Regions from separate parts of the Streptomyces sp. NBC_01198 genome, predicted to be linked through region 2. Evidence: riboswitches for the same ligand, from Rfam matches in the RefSeq annotation. Region 2 holds a riboswitch; the other holds the start of a gene.
What was found. A riboswitch is a leader RNA that binds a small molecule or an ion and turns the genes downstream of it on or off. The one in region 2 is predicted to bind ZMP and ZTP.
Positions count from the first base shown of each region.

Region 1 (6,634 bases), 5.4 Mb from region 2:
CTGGAGTCCGGTACCGGCAACCCGAGCGTGGAGACGCTGTGGGCGCTCAGCGTCACCCTCGACGTGCCGTTCGCCCAGCTCGTGGAGCCGCCGCGCCCCCGGGTGCAGGTCATCAGGGCCGGCCAGGGCCCCGCCTTCGCCGCCGAACGCGCCGACTACATCGCCACCTTGCTCGCCTCGTCCCCGCCCCACACCCGGCGCGACATCTACCTGGTCTCCGCGCAGCCCGGCACCGCGCGCGAGTCGGACCCGCACATGCCGGGAGTCGTCGAGCACGTGGTGCTCAGCGCCGGCCGCGCCCTGGTCGGCATCGCCGAGGACCCCGTCGAACTCGCCGCCGGCGACTACATCGCCTATCCGGGCGACATCGCCCACGTCTTCAGGGCACTTGAGCCGGACACCGTCGCGGTGCTCGTCCAGGAGCACCGCTGATCCGCCGACCGCAGGGAGCCGGGCGACGCCATGCCGCAACCGTCGGAACCGCTTCAGCCGCCCGGGCCGACCCCGCCATCGGAAGGGCACGCCCAGACCGTACGGACCGAGCGCAAGGGCGCGGTGACCACCGTCGTGCTGTCCCGGCCGGCGGCCCGCAACGCCGTGGACGGGCCCACGGCACGCGCGCTGGCTGACGCCTTCCGCGCCTTCGACGCCGACGACGAGGCAGCCGTCGCGGTGCTCTGGGGCGAGGGCGGCACCTTCTGCGCGGGCGCGGACCTCAAGGCGATCGGCACCGGGCGCGGCAATCACGTCACCGACATCGCCGACGCCGAGGCCGACGCCGCTTCAGGCGTCGTACATGGTGACGGCGTCGTACATGGCGACGGTCCGATGGGGCCCACCAGGATGCGGCTCGGGAAACCGGTCATCGCGGCCGTGTCGGGCCACGCGGTGGCGGGCGGTCTCGAACTGGCGCTGTGGTGTGACCTCCGGGTGGTGGAGGAGTCGGCCGTCTTCGGTGTCTTCTGCCGCCGCTGGGGCGTTCCGCTGATCGACGGCGGCACCGTACGGCTGCCCCGGCTGATCGGTGCGGGACGCGCCATGGACCTGGTCCTCACCGGCCGCCCGGTGGAGGCCGCCGAAGCCCTCGCCATCGGTCTGGCCGACCGTGTCGTCGCCACCGGTACCGCGCGCGCCGCCGCCGAACAGCTCGCCGCGGAGATCGCCGCCTTCCCGCAGACCTGCCTGCGGCACGACCGCCTCGCCCTGCTGGAACAGCAGGGCCTACCGGAAAACGACGCCCTTGCTGTGGAGTTGGCCCATGGCCGGATCTCGCTGGCCGAGGCGGCGCGGGGCGCGGCCCGCTTCGCCGGGGGCGAAGGGCGGCACGGCGCCTTCGGCAGCTGACCGAGGCCGTGCGCGGCCGCAGCCGCGGGATCAGTGCCGGAACAGCCGCAACCTGGTGTGGGCCAGGGCGATCCCGTGCTCGCGGCAGGCCTCCGCCACGTCACCGGAGCGGATGGAGCCGCCGGGTTCGGCGATCCAGCGCACACCGTGACGGGCCGCGTGGTCGACGTTGTCGCGGTAGGGCAGGGCGCCGTCGGAGGCGAAGGCCACACCGGTCAGCCGGGCGCCCCACTCCCGGCGCTGCGCATTGCTGAGCGGGGCGGCGGGAGCGGCCAGCGCCTTGCCGAACCGGGTCCGTTCGTCCGCCGTCATGTCGCCCTCGACGAAGCGCACCCGCCAGTTGACGCGGTCCTGGCGGCGTATCCCCGGCACGAAGTCCAGGGCCGCCACGGCCGGATGCCTGCGCAGCCACCAGCTGTCGGCCTTCGCGCCCGCCAGTCGCGTGCAGTCCACCCGCGACTGCTGCCCGGCGCCGATACCGAGCGTGAGCCCGTCCCGCACATAACACACCGCATTGGACTGGGTGTAGCGCACCACGGCCAGCCCGAGCAGCAGATCCTCCACCGCCGTGGCCGGCAGCGGCCCCCCGCACACCACGTCGTCGAGCAGCGACACGTGCAGAGGTACGTCGTCGCGCTGCTGGGTCAGCCGCAGCCCGTGCACCTCGCGGTCCTCCTGCGGCGGCGCGACAAAACCGGGGTCGGCTTCGAGGACCAGGAAACGGCCCTTCTTCTTCCGGCTGAGCGCCGCCACCGTGCCCGGCGCATACCCCGGCGCGACGATGCCGTCGCAGACCACGCGGGCCAGCAGCGCCGCCAGTTCCTCGTCCACCGGGTGGGACACGGCGGCGAAGTCGCCGTAGGAGGACTTCGGGTCGGCGTCACGGGCGCGGACGTAGGCGCTGGTCAGCGGGCCGCCGTCGAGGTCGGCGCCGTAGAGCGCCGCGGTGGTGGCATCGAGCGGGCCGGCGAGCGCGGCGCCGGCCGGCGAGACGTGCTTGAACGACGCCGCCGCGGGCCGTCCCAGCGCCCCGGCCGCGTCCCTGACCAGCTGCCAGCCGCTCAGCGCGTCCAGCAGGTTGATGTACGACGGCTCGCCGTTGAGCACCCGGACAGGCCACGCGCCCGCGCTCACGGGCACCGCGCTCGCGGTGTGCTGCTGGGGGTTGGTTCCGTACCGCAGATCCACGTCCCGGCCTCCTCGGTCCGAGCCCGTGGTCCCGCAAGCGCGGGACGGGCGGGCTGCGTTGACGGAGGCGCCCAGGCGGTCGACGCATCGCGGATGCGGACGGCCGCTCCCCGGTGGTGGTCCACCCTCGCCAGTCGCGACCGCCACCGACTCTAGCGGAGCCGGCGCGTCACGGCGGGTCACGCGCGACCGGCAGCACCCGCCACCCGCATCGCCCACGCCAGGCAGCCGAGCGCGCCGCTGGTGACCAGGGTGCGTGCGAGGTTCCAGTGCACCCAGGTGGCCTCGAACTGCGCCCGCACCGCTGCCGGATCGTGGACGTGCCCGGGTGCCCCCGCGTCTGCCAGCCGGTTGTTGAGCGGCACGCTGAAGCCCATCGTGATGACCAGCGAGACCGCGTAGAGCACGACGCCGGCGATGATCCACGGCAGCGCGGACCGCCCGTCCCCGCCACGGTGCAGCACCGCCGCCAGCACGCCGAGCACGAGGGCGCCGCCGAAGGCGAGAGTGAACCATCCGTTGAGGACGGCCACGTTCACGCGCTGCATCGTCTCGATGAACGAGCGGTCCCCGGCCTGTCGGAGGCCGGGCATCACGGCGACCGAGAAGGCGAAGTACAGCCCGGCCATCAGACCGGTCGTCAGGGTGGCGGCAAGCAGCACCAGGCTGCGGAGGTCGCCGTCCATGGCAACTCCTCGGGTCGGGCGGGGCGCGCGATCAGGCACGGGCACGTACGGGCGGGATGGGCGATCGGGCACGGGCACGTGCGGGCGGGCGGCGGATCCGGCGGGCGGGTTCTGCGTCATGACCTCAGTGAATCCGCGGGATACACCACCCGGCCATCGCTGAAAAGCTCACCCCCATACGCAGGCGTCCAGCCCTAGGCTGTCGGTCATGGACGCACTGGCCGAACTGCTCGACGGCCCGCGGGCACGCGGCGCTTTCCTGCTCAGGTCGGTCCTCACACCGCCCTGGTCGGTCAGGATCGCCGATCTCGCGCCACTGACCCTGGTGCTGATGGTCAGGGGCGACGCCTGGATCCGGACCGAGGACGCCGGGACGCGTGTGCTGCGCCCCGGCGACATCGCGGTGATCCGCGGACCCGAACCGTACGTCCTCGCCGGCGACCGGGAGACCGCGCCGCGGATCGTCATCGGGCCGGGCCAGGTCTCCACTGCCGACGACGGCACCGAACTGTGCGAGCGGATGGATCTGGGCGTGCGGACCTGGGGCGACGACCCCGGCGGAGTGTCGGCCGGCGGGTCGCCGGGGTCCGCCGTCATGATCAGCGGGACGTACCAGATGCGCGGCGAGATCAGCGGCCGGCTGCTGTCCGCGCTGCCGCGGGTGCTGGTGCTGCCGGGCGACGGGTGGTCGAGCCCGCTGCCCGCGCTGCTCAGTGACGAGGTCGTCCGGGACGAGCCGGGCCAGGACGTGGTGCTCGACCGGTTGCTCGACCTGCTGCTGATCGCGGTGCTGCGAGCCTGGTTCGGCCGGCCCGAGGCCGCCGCCCCCGCCTGGTACGCCGCCCAGGGCGACCCGGTCGTGGGGCCGGCGCTGCGGCTGCTGCACGACGACCCGGCGCATCCCTGGACGGTCGCCGACCTGGCCGCCAGGACCGGGGTGTCCCGGGCCGCCCTCGGCCGTCGCTTCACCGACCTGGTCGGCGAGCCGCCGATGGCCTACCTGACCGGTTGGCGGCTGGCGCTGGCCGCCGACCTGCTGCGCGAGCCGGACGCGACCGTCGCCTCGGTGGCCCGCAGGGTCGGCTACGGCAGCCCCTTCGCGCTCAGCGCGGCCTTCAAACGGGTCCGCGGGGTCAGCCCGCAGCAGCACAGGGACCGCGCCGCGGCGGCCACCTGGCGCACCGGCTGGACCTGGTGACCTGCCGGCCCTCGTGACCCGGCCGGCAGGGGCGGGCGCAGGGCCGGTGCGGGGGCCGGTATGGGCGGTCGGCACCGCCGTGGACCACCAGGTCCCGCCCCGGGTCGGCAGCACAAGTCGGCAGCACATTTCTCCCGTGAATGTTTAGGCTGCCTGCATGAAGGACTGGGACCTCCGCAAACTGCAGATCCTGCGCGCCCTGCACGACACCGGCACCGTCACCGCCGCCGCCGGCGCCCTCCGAATGACGCCGTCGGCGGTGTCGCAGCAGCTGGCCGCCCTGTCGAAACAGGTCGGCACGCCCGTCATCGAGGCGCGCGGCCGGGGCGTCCGGCTGACCGGGGCCGCGCACGTGCTGCTGCGGCACGCCGAGATCGTCTTCGCCCAGCTCGAACGGGCCGGCGCCGAGATCGACGGCTGGGCGCAGGGAGAGGCGGGCGTGGTGCGGATCGGGACCATCGCCACTGCGATCACCCGGCTCGTGGTACCGGCCGCGGCGCTGCTGCGCCGCAGCTCACCGGGCATCACCATCTCCGTGCGGGAGGCTGAGGCCGCCGAGGCCTACGAGCGGCTGGCCGCCGGCGAGGTCGACCTGGCGCTGTCGCTCGCGGTCGACGCGCCCACCGCCGGGGACCCGCGTTTCGTGCTCTTCCCGCTGCTCACCGACCCGCTCGACATCGCGCTGCCGCCCGGCCATCCGCTGGCGACCGCACCCGGGCTACGGCTGGCGCAGCTCGCGGAGGAGAAGTGGATCTTCGGGAGCAGCGGACCGTGGCGCGACCTGACCCTGGCGGCCTGCGCCGATGCCGGGTTCGTGCCGGAGCAGGCGCATGCGGCGGCGGCCTGGCCCGCCATCTTCTCGCTGGTCGCGGGGGGTATGGGGGTCGCGCTGGTGCCGCGGATGGCGACGGCAGGCGGGCTGCGGCAGGAGGTCGTGGTCCGTGCGCTGGAGGCCGACCGGCCGCGGCGCCGGATCGTCGGGGCGGTACGCGGCGGGGCACAGGACGCGCCGCTGCTGCGGAGAACGCTGGGCGCGCTCCGGGAGGCCGCTGACCTCGACCCACTGTACAGCGCAACTGAAAGGTCAGTTCAGTAAGTTTCGATGGACGTGAACGGTCGCCGGGGCGGAGAGTGGAGGGAACAGGCGAGCGGAGTACGGGAGAGAGGCGGACGGACGATGACGAGCACGGGTGCGGGCGCGGGGCCGACCACGGGTGTCGGCGCGAGTGCGGCCGCCGGCACGAGGGGCGGCACGGCCGCGGGGGAGTCATTCACGGCGCTGACGGCCTTCACGGGGGACGCACTGCCCTACGCGGGTGGTAATCCGTTCGCCGACTACCGGCGCGGGGACCTGGGCCCGGCGGCCCTCGCAGAGCTGACGGACCTGGCCGACCGCAGGCTCGGAGCAGGGGTCGTCGCGGCCAACGACGAATTCTTCGCCGAGCGGGAGAATCTGCTGGTCCGCGGGCCCGCCGTCTTCGACCCGGAGCGCTTCGGGCACAAGGGCAAGATCATGGACGGCTGGGAGACCAGGCGGCGGCGCGGCGGGTCCGCGCAGGTCCCGCACCCCGATGCGGCCGACCATGACTGGGCGCTGATCCGGCTGGGGACGCCCGGAGTGATCCGCGCGATCGTGGTGGACACGGCGCATTTCCGGGGGAACTACCCGCAGGCGGTGTCGGTGGAGGCGCTCGCGACCACACCGTCGGCGTCCCCGGAAGAGCTGCTGGATCCGGGGCTGCGCTGGACCGTGGTGATACCGCGCTCTCCTGTCGGCGGTCACGCGGAGAATGTCTTCGCGGTCCATGTGGAGCGCCGCTTCACCCATCTGCGGCTGCGGCAGCATCCGGACGGCGGGATCGCGCGCCTGCGGGTGCTGGGTGAGGTGGTGCCCGACCCCGCATGGCTGGCGGCGCTGGGGACGTTCGACCTGGTGGCGCTGGAGAACGGCGGGGCCGTCATGGACGCCTCCGACCGCTTCTACTCGCCGCCGGAGCACACCATCCTGCCCGGCCGTTCGCAGAAGATGGACGAGGGCTGGGAGACCAGGCGGCGGCGGGACAGCGGGCACGACTGGATCAGCTACCGGTTGGCGGAGCAGGGTGAGATCCGCGCCATCGAGATCGACACCGGCTATCTCAAAGGCAATGCGGCCGGTTGGGCGGAGGTGTGGGTCAGGGACGGCGCCGGGTGGGTCCCGCTGCTGGACCGGGTGCGG
Region 1 covers NZ_CP108568.1:1,655,357-1,661,990, reverse strand. The annotation lists gene OG702_RS07500 (helix-turn-helix domain-containing protein) at 1-432, shown strand, start outside; gene OG702_RS07495 (crotonase/enoyl-CoA hydratase family protein) at 463-1,344, shown strand; gene OG702_RS07490 (phosphoribosylaminoimidazolecarboxamide formyltransferase) at 1,375-2,532, opposite strand; ZMP/ZTP riboswitch at 2,595-2,680, opposite strand; gene OG702_RS07485 (anthrone oxygenase family protein) at 2,712-3,218, opposite strand; gene OG702_RS07480 (AraC family transcriptional regulator) at 3,427-4,416, shown strand; gene OG702_RS07475 (LysR family transcriptional regulator) at 4,574-5,512, shown strand; gene alc (allantoicase) at 5,594-6,634, shown strand, end outside.
Region 1: linked by a shared signal. The riboswitch ahead of OG702_RS07490 (phosphoribosylaminoimidazolecarboxamide formyltransferase) and the one ahead of OG702_RS31380 (glycine hydroxymethyltransferase) in region 2 are both predicted to bind ZMP and ZTP.

Region 2 (6,634 bases):
TGGACACGCCCGCAGCCTCGGCGATGTCGGCGATGGTGGGACGCTTCTTGGGGCTCATCTCGGCCTCGATACGGCAGGCGGCCCTCGGGCCGTGTACGGCGAGTGCGGCAGGTACGGCGGACGTGCACGGATCCGGCAGGTCGGCGGCGTGAACGGCCCGCACACCTTAACAACGCCGAAACCGGCCGGGCACGGCCGCCGGAGTCCGGCATCGGCCGCCTGCGCTCAACCGGTTGAGCGCGCACCGGTCACAACCGGGGCGCCCCCGCCGTCGACCAGAGGGGCCTGCGGTCCTTGTCGACCAGCGCGGCACGCACGCCCTCGTGGAAGTCGGCCGTGCGGGCGGTGCGGCACGCCAGGTCGAGTTCGCGCCGCAGGCACTCCTCAAGCGTCGAGCCCGCGCCGGCCGTCAGCAGGTCGAAGGTGGCCGCCAGGCTCCCCGGCGAGGCGGCGTCCAGCAGGGCGAGCGCGTCGTCCGCCCAGTCCCTGGCCCGTGTCTCCGCCGCCAGCCGGGCCCGCAGCTCCGGGAGGTCGGGCGCGGAGAAGCAGCGGGCGACCGCGTCCGCGTGCGCGGCCGGCGGAGCCGGGGCGGCGAAGCGGTCGAGTACGGCTTCGAGCGCGTCGTCCGACTCGGTCAACGCGGCCTCCAGCGCGGGCAGATCGGCGGCGGGCACGTAATGCGTGCCGAGCCCGCACGCGACTGCGTCGGCGCCGGTGACACGGGCCCCGGTCAGCCCCAGATACCAGCCGAACGCGCCCGGCAGCCGCGGCAGGAAGTAACTCGCCCCGATGTCGGGGAAGAAGCCGATACCGGTCTCGGGCATGGCCAGCGAGGCGCGTTCGGTCACCACCCGCGCCGAGCCGTGCACCGAGACGCCCAGGCCGCCACCCATCGCGTAACCGTCGATCAGGGCGACGTACGGCTTGGGGTAGCGGGCGATCAGCGCGTCGAGGGCGTACTCGGCGGAGAAGTACCTACGGACCGCGGTGTCGTCGCCGGCCAGGCCCGCCGACCGCATCGCCAGGATGTCGCCGCCGGCACAGAACGCCTTCGGCGAGGTGCTGCGCACCACCACGCGACGGACCGCGGGGTCGGCGCGCCACGCCGTCAGCGCGCGGGTCATGAGGTGGACCATCGTGAGGTCGAGGGCGTTCAGCGCGCCGGGGCGCGCCAGCTCGATCACGGCGGTGCCGTTCCGGGTGACCCGGGTCAGCACGGTGGGCTCCGGCCGGTCCTGCGGGCCGGGGGCGGCGGGCTTGTCCATGGTGCTCCCTGCGTCGTGCCGTGCCCTTCGCGGGCCGCGGCTCCATGAAACACCCGCGCCGGCGGGGCTCGCGGCCCGGCTCCCCTGGCCACCCGCCGGTGCGACCGGCGCGGGGAGGGCGCGCCTCCGGGATTGATAGGGTCGGCGTGAGCCGTGACTGGCGCGCTGGGATGGGGTCAACCATCGGGGAGCGGCTCGTCGTGATCACTGGAGCCGTGCGCCTGGGCCGTCCCGTAGCCGACGACCGGAGGACCTCCATGGCAGCAGAGCCGTACAGCACAGAGTCGATCGCCTTCCGCAGCGCGCTCGACGTGATCCGCGGCGTCGAGCCGCGGGTGGCCGACGCGATCTCCGCGGAGCTCGCCGACCAGCGCGAGATGCTCAAGCTGATCGCGAGCGAGAACTACGCCTCCCCCGCCGTGCTGCTGGCGATGGGCAACTGGTTCAGCGACAAGTACGCCGAGGGCACCATCGGGCGGCGCTTCTACGCGGGCTGCCGCAACGTCGACACCGTCGAGGCGCTGGCCGCCGAACACGCCCGCAACGTCTTCGGCGCCGCGCACGCCTACGCGCAGCCGCACTCGGGGATCGACGCGAACCTGGTGGCCTTCTGGGCCGTGCTCTCGCAGCGGGTCGAGACGCCGGGGCTCGCCAGGGCCGGGGTACGGCAGGTCAACGACCTGTCGGAGCAGGACTGGGCCCAACTGCGGGCCGAGTTCGGCAACCAGCGGATGCTGGGCATGTCGCTGGACGCCGGCGGCCACCTCACGCACGGCTTCCGGCCGAACATCTCGGGCAAGATGTTCGACCAGCGCAGCTACGGCACCGACCCGGAGACCGGGCTGCTGGACTACGAGGCGCTGCGCGCCACGGCCCGCGAGTTCCGCCCGCTGATCATCGTGGCGGGTTACTCCGCCTACCCCCGGCTGGTGAACTTCCGCATCATGCGGGAGATCGCCGACGAGGTGGGCGCGACCTTGATGGTCGACATGGCCCACTTCGCCGGCCTGGTCGCGGGCAAGGTGCTGACCGGCGACTTCGACCCGGTGCCGCACGCCAACATCGTCACCACCACCACGCACAAGTCGCTGCGCGGCCCGCGCGGCGGCATGGTGCTGTGCGACGACTCGCTGGCCGAGCATGTCGACCGGGGCTGCCCGATGGTGCTCGGCGGCCCGCTGCCGCATGTGATGGCGGCGAAGGCGGTGGCGCTGGCCGAGGCCTCCCGGCCGGAGTTCGGCGCGTACGCGCACCGGATCGTGGACAACGCGCGGGCGCTGGCCGACGGCCTGCTCAGCAGGGGCGCGAAGCTGGTCACCGGCGGCACCGACAACCACCTGGTGCTGATCGACGTGTCCGGCTACGGCCTGACCGGGCGGCAGGCGGAGGCGGCGCTGCTGGACGCGGGGATCGTCACCAACCGCAACTCGGTGCCGCAGGACCCGAACGGCGCCTGGTACACCTCCGGCATCAGGATCGGCACCCCGGCGCTGACCACCCGCGGGCTCGGCGTGCAGGAGATGGACGAGATCGGCGGGCTCATCCACGCGGTGCTGTCCGGGACGACGGCCGCGGCGGCGCCCAAGGGCGGCCTGTCCAAGGCGCACCACGTGCTGGACCCGGCGGTGGCCGACCAGGTCGCCAAGCGGGCGTCGGACCTGCTGGCCGGCTTCCCGCTCTACCCGGGCATCGACCTGAGCTGACCGGAGCCCGGCATGACGAAGGCCCGGCCGATCGGCCGGGCCTTCGTCATGCCGGGCTCCGGCAACCTCTTGGGGGCCCGTCAGGTGAAGGACCAGAGCACGCCGTGGCCGGCGACGGTCAGCGCGACCTGGATCGCCAGGGCCGCGACGCCGAGCGCCAGGCCGAGCAGTGCGCGGCCGCGGCGGCGGGTGCCGCGGGACAGCGCGGAGAGGGCCAGCACGATCGCGGCGGGGCCGAGCACCAGGTTGAGGACCAGCAGGCCGGGCAGGCCGAGCAGGAAGGAGGCGACGGCCATGCCGTCGGCGTCACGGGTGGGCGCGGCCGGTGTGCCGGTCGGGGCCGGGTGGGCTGCGGTGTTCACGGTTTCCTCTCCAGGAACGCTCGGGGACGGTTCGGGGCCGATCGCGGCGCGTACGTCCGCGTCGCGGCTGCCGGTCAGCCGCGGTGCCGGGCGACGGCCTCGCGTACCGCGAAGGCGAGCAGCCAGGCGGCGATGGCGGCGGACGCGACGGTGAAGGCGGTGAGCGAGATGTGGGCGCTGGCGCCCATCACGACGCCGATGCCCAGCAGGAGGACGACGAGACTCATGTCGGCTGCACCTCCGAGGAGTTGAGGTTTCGGATAACAGATGTTCACTGAGTTCGACCCTACCCTGGCAATGGTGGGCGAACAGCTGTTTACTGAATGACATGAGTCACACATCGGGGATCCGGCAGGCCCAGAAGGAGCAGACCCGCCAGGCGCTGCTGGACGCCGGGCTGCGGCTGCTCGACCGGCAGAGCCTGAGCAGCCTGGGGCTGCGCGAGGTCACCCGCGCCGTCGGGGTCGCCCCGGCGGCCTTCTACCGGCACTTCCCCGACATGGCGGCGCTCGGCGTCGCGCTGGTCGGCGAGGCCCTGGGCAGCCTGCACACGGTGATCAGGGACGCGATGGCAGGCGGCCAGGACTCCGACGAGCTGATCGACCGTACGGTGGCGATCACCGCGGCCTACGTGGACGACCACCGCGCCCACATCCGCTTCATCGCCCGGGAGCGTTACGGCGGGGTACGGGCGGTGCGTACGGCGATCGCCACGGAACTGGCCCGCTTCACCGACGAGGTGGCGGCCGGGCTCGCGCCGCAGCCGGCGTCGGCGGGCTGGAGCCCGGCGGATCTGCGGGTGCTCGCCGGGCTGTACGTCGACCACATGGTGATGACGGCGGCGGCCATCATGGAGGCGCCGGAGGACGACCCGGCGGTCCGCAGGGAGATCACCCGTGCGGCCCGGCTGCGGATGCAGATCATCAGCCTCGGGCGGAGCCACTGGGCGAGCGGCCGGAGTTGAGCACGGCGCACGGCGCCAGGCCGCCCGCGGACCGCGGTGCGCGGTGCGCGGGCGGCATGCCTTCGCCGGCGCGAACGGTGACCCGTCCGCGCCGGCACCCTCCCCCTGGTGTCGCCGCACCTCCCCCGCGCGGGCGAACCCGATACCCATGAGCATCGTTGCCCCGATCATGGACCGGACGGTTCGCTCACGGGAGGACACAACGCGCCAGGCAGCGGACAGAACGCGCCAGCCCGGGCGTAGGCTGCGGGAGCGCCCCCGCGCGGCGCGCACCGGCTGTCCCCTGTCCGTCCCCACCTGCCGCGGACCCGCCGCAGACCGCAGACTTGCCGAGGTGCCTGGCATGCTGTCATCCGACCCGCCGCCCGCCAACCAGCCGGCGGCAACCCCCGCGCTGACCGACTGCGTCGTGGTGCCCAGATTCATCGCCAGGGCCGCCGCCCGGAACGCCGCGGAGGCCGAATCGCTGGTACGGGCCGCGGGGCTGCCGACCGTGCTGCGCGCCCCGGAGACCGCGCGGACGCCGTCGGCCGGCACCTTCCGGCTGTGGCGCCAGGTGCTGCAGCGCACCGGCCGAACCGACGCGGGCCTGCTGGCGGCCAGGCGGTACCGGCACGGCTTCTTCGACCTGGTCGACTATCTGGTCAGCACCGCGCCCACCCTGGGCGACGGCCTGGCGCTCTGTGCCGCCCACGTGTATCTCGTCAGCAGCAACTCCGAACTCACCACCGAGGTGTCAGGCGACGAGGTCACCGTCACCTACGACATCCTGCGCCCGGACGACGAGCTGCGCGGCGTGGTGGCCGAGTTCGTCCTCGCGGTGCTCACCGGGCAGCTGCGGCACGGCACCGGGAGAGCGCTCTCGCCGGCCCGGGTGTCCTTCGCCCACCAGGCACCGCGACGGACCACCGCGCACGCCGAGTGCTTCGGCACCGCCAGGGTCGACTTCGGCGCCCCGGCCGACTCGATCACCCTGCACCGCAGGGACCTGGAACTGCCGATGGTCACCGCGGATCCGGCGCTGGCCGCGATCATCAAGCGGTCCGCCGCCGCCTTCCCGCCGCCGCGGCGGGGCCACGCCGGCCCGCTGCCCGGGCTGCGGGCCGCGATCCTGGCGCAACTCGCCGACGGCCGGCCGTCGCTGAACAGCACCGCCCACCGGCTTGCCGTCAGCCCGCGCACCCTGCAGCGCCGCCTCGCCGAGGCCGGCACCACATGGCGGGCCGAACTCGACACCGTCCGCAGGGAGCGCTCGGCCGGCCTGCGCCGCTCGGGTGCCGAATCCGGCCAACGCGTCGCCACCCGGCTCGGCTTCGCCGAGACGCGGTCGCTGCGGCGGGCGATGAACCGCTGGGACGCCCGCGACACCGACCGGCCCGCGGGGCCGCCCCCTCGGCCGGGGCGCGGGGCCGGCTCGCCGTGAGCGCCGGCCACGGCGGCGGCCGGGCGACCGATCCGCTCGCCGTGGAGCCGTGGCTCGGAATCTCGGCAGGACCGTAGCGCCGTACAGCCGTAGAGGAGACAGTCGTCCATGCCCCAGCATGTCGCCGTGTTCAGCGCGACCGCCGGACACCGGCACGACTCGATCGGCGCCGGTGCGGCCGCGCTCGCCGAACTCGCCGCGCCCGAGGGCCTGCCGGTGCGGCACACCGAGGAACCCGGGGAACTGGCGCGCCTGTTGGGGCAGGGCTGCGCCGCGGTGGTCTTCCTCTCCCCCACCGGCGAGGTGCTTGACGACGACGCCCGGCACGCCCTGCGGGCGTACGTCACCGGCGGCACGATGGGGGCCGACCATCCGCTGGTCTGGTGCCGGCGGGTGGGTGCCGGCCGGTCGTTCTGCACCGCGCTCGGGCACGCCGCGTCGGCCTACGCCGGCCCCGGCTTCCGCGCGCATCTGCGCGGCGCGCTGCTGTGGTCGGCGGGGCGCGCGGGGAGCTGAGCCGCGCGGCAGGGGGCGTGAAAATCGGTCGCACGCCCGGAAATGTCGTCGTTCGCGGGCGCAATCGGCGACGGCGCTACTACCCTGAGTCGCCGGGCGGGTTGCGGACGGCGGAGGGCGGGAGGACCGTATGGACGTGGACGGCGCGGACACGGCAGAACCCGAGCGCTCGGGCGGTGCGCCGGGGGACCAACTGGCCCGGCTGCTCGAAAGGGCGGACAACGGCGCCGCCGCGGCACGCGAACTGAACGCCGTGCGCTCCGCGTTGATGCACCACTGCGGGCTCCAGTCGTGCCGTCACACCAAAGGTCCGCCGCGGCGGCTGAACCGGCGGACCTTCCGGCACAGCTTCCTGCTGCCTGACGGCAGCGTACGGGTGGTGTGGGAGCTGGAGCACGACA
Region 2 covers NZ_CP108568.1:7,065,977-7,072,610, reverse strand. The annotation lists gene OG702_RS31390 (LacI family DNA-binding transcriptional regulator) at 1-58, opposite strand, end outside; gene OG702_RS31385 (enoyl-CoA hydratase/isomerase family protein) at 249-1,265, opposite strand; ZMP/ZTP riboswitch at 1,409-1,499, shown strand; gene OG702_RS31380 (glycine hydroxymethyltransferase) at 1,523-2,968, shown strand; gene OG702_RS31375 (DUF4190 domain-containing protein) at 3,049-3,330, opposite strand; gene OG702_RS31370 (hypothetical protein) at 3,405-3,557, opposite strand; gene OG702_RS31365 (TetR family transcriptional regulator) at 3,659-4,294, shown strand; gene OG702_RS31360 (AraC family transcriptional regulator ligand-binding domain-containing protein) at 4,638-5,717, shown strand; gene OG702_RS31355 (ThuA domain-containing protein) at 5,826-6,233, shown strand; gene OG702_RS31350 (DUF6227 family protein) at 6,364-6,634, shown strand, end outside.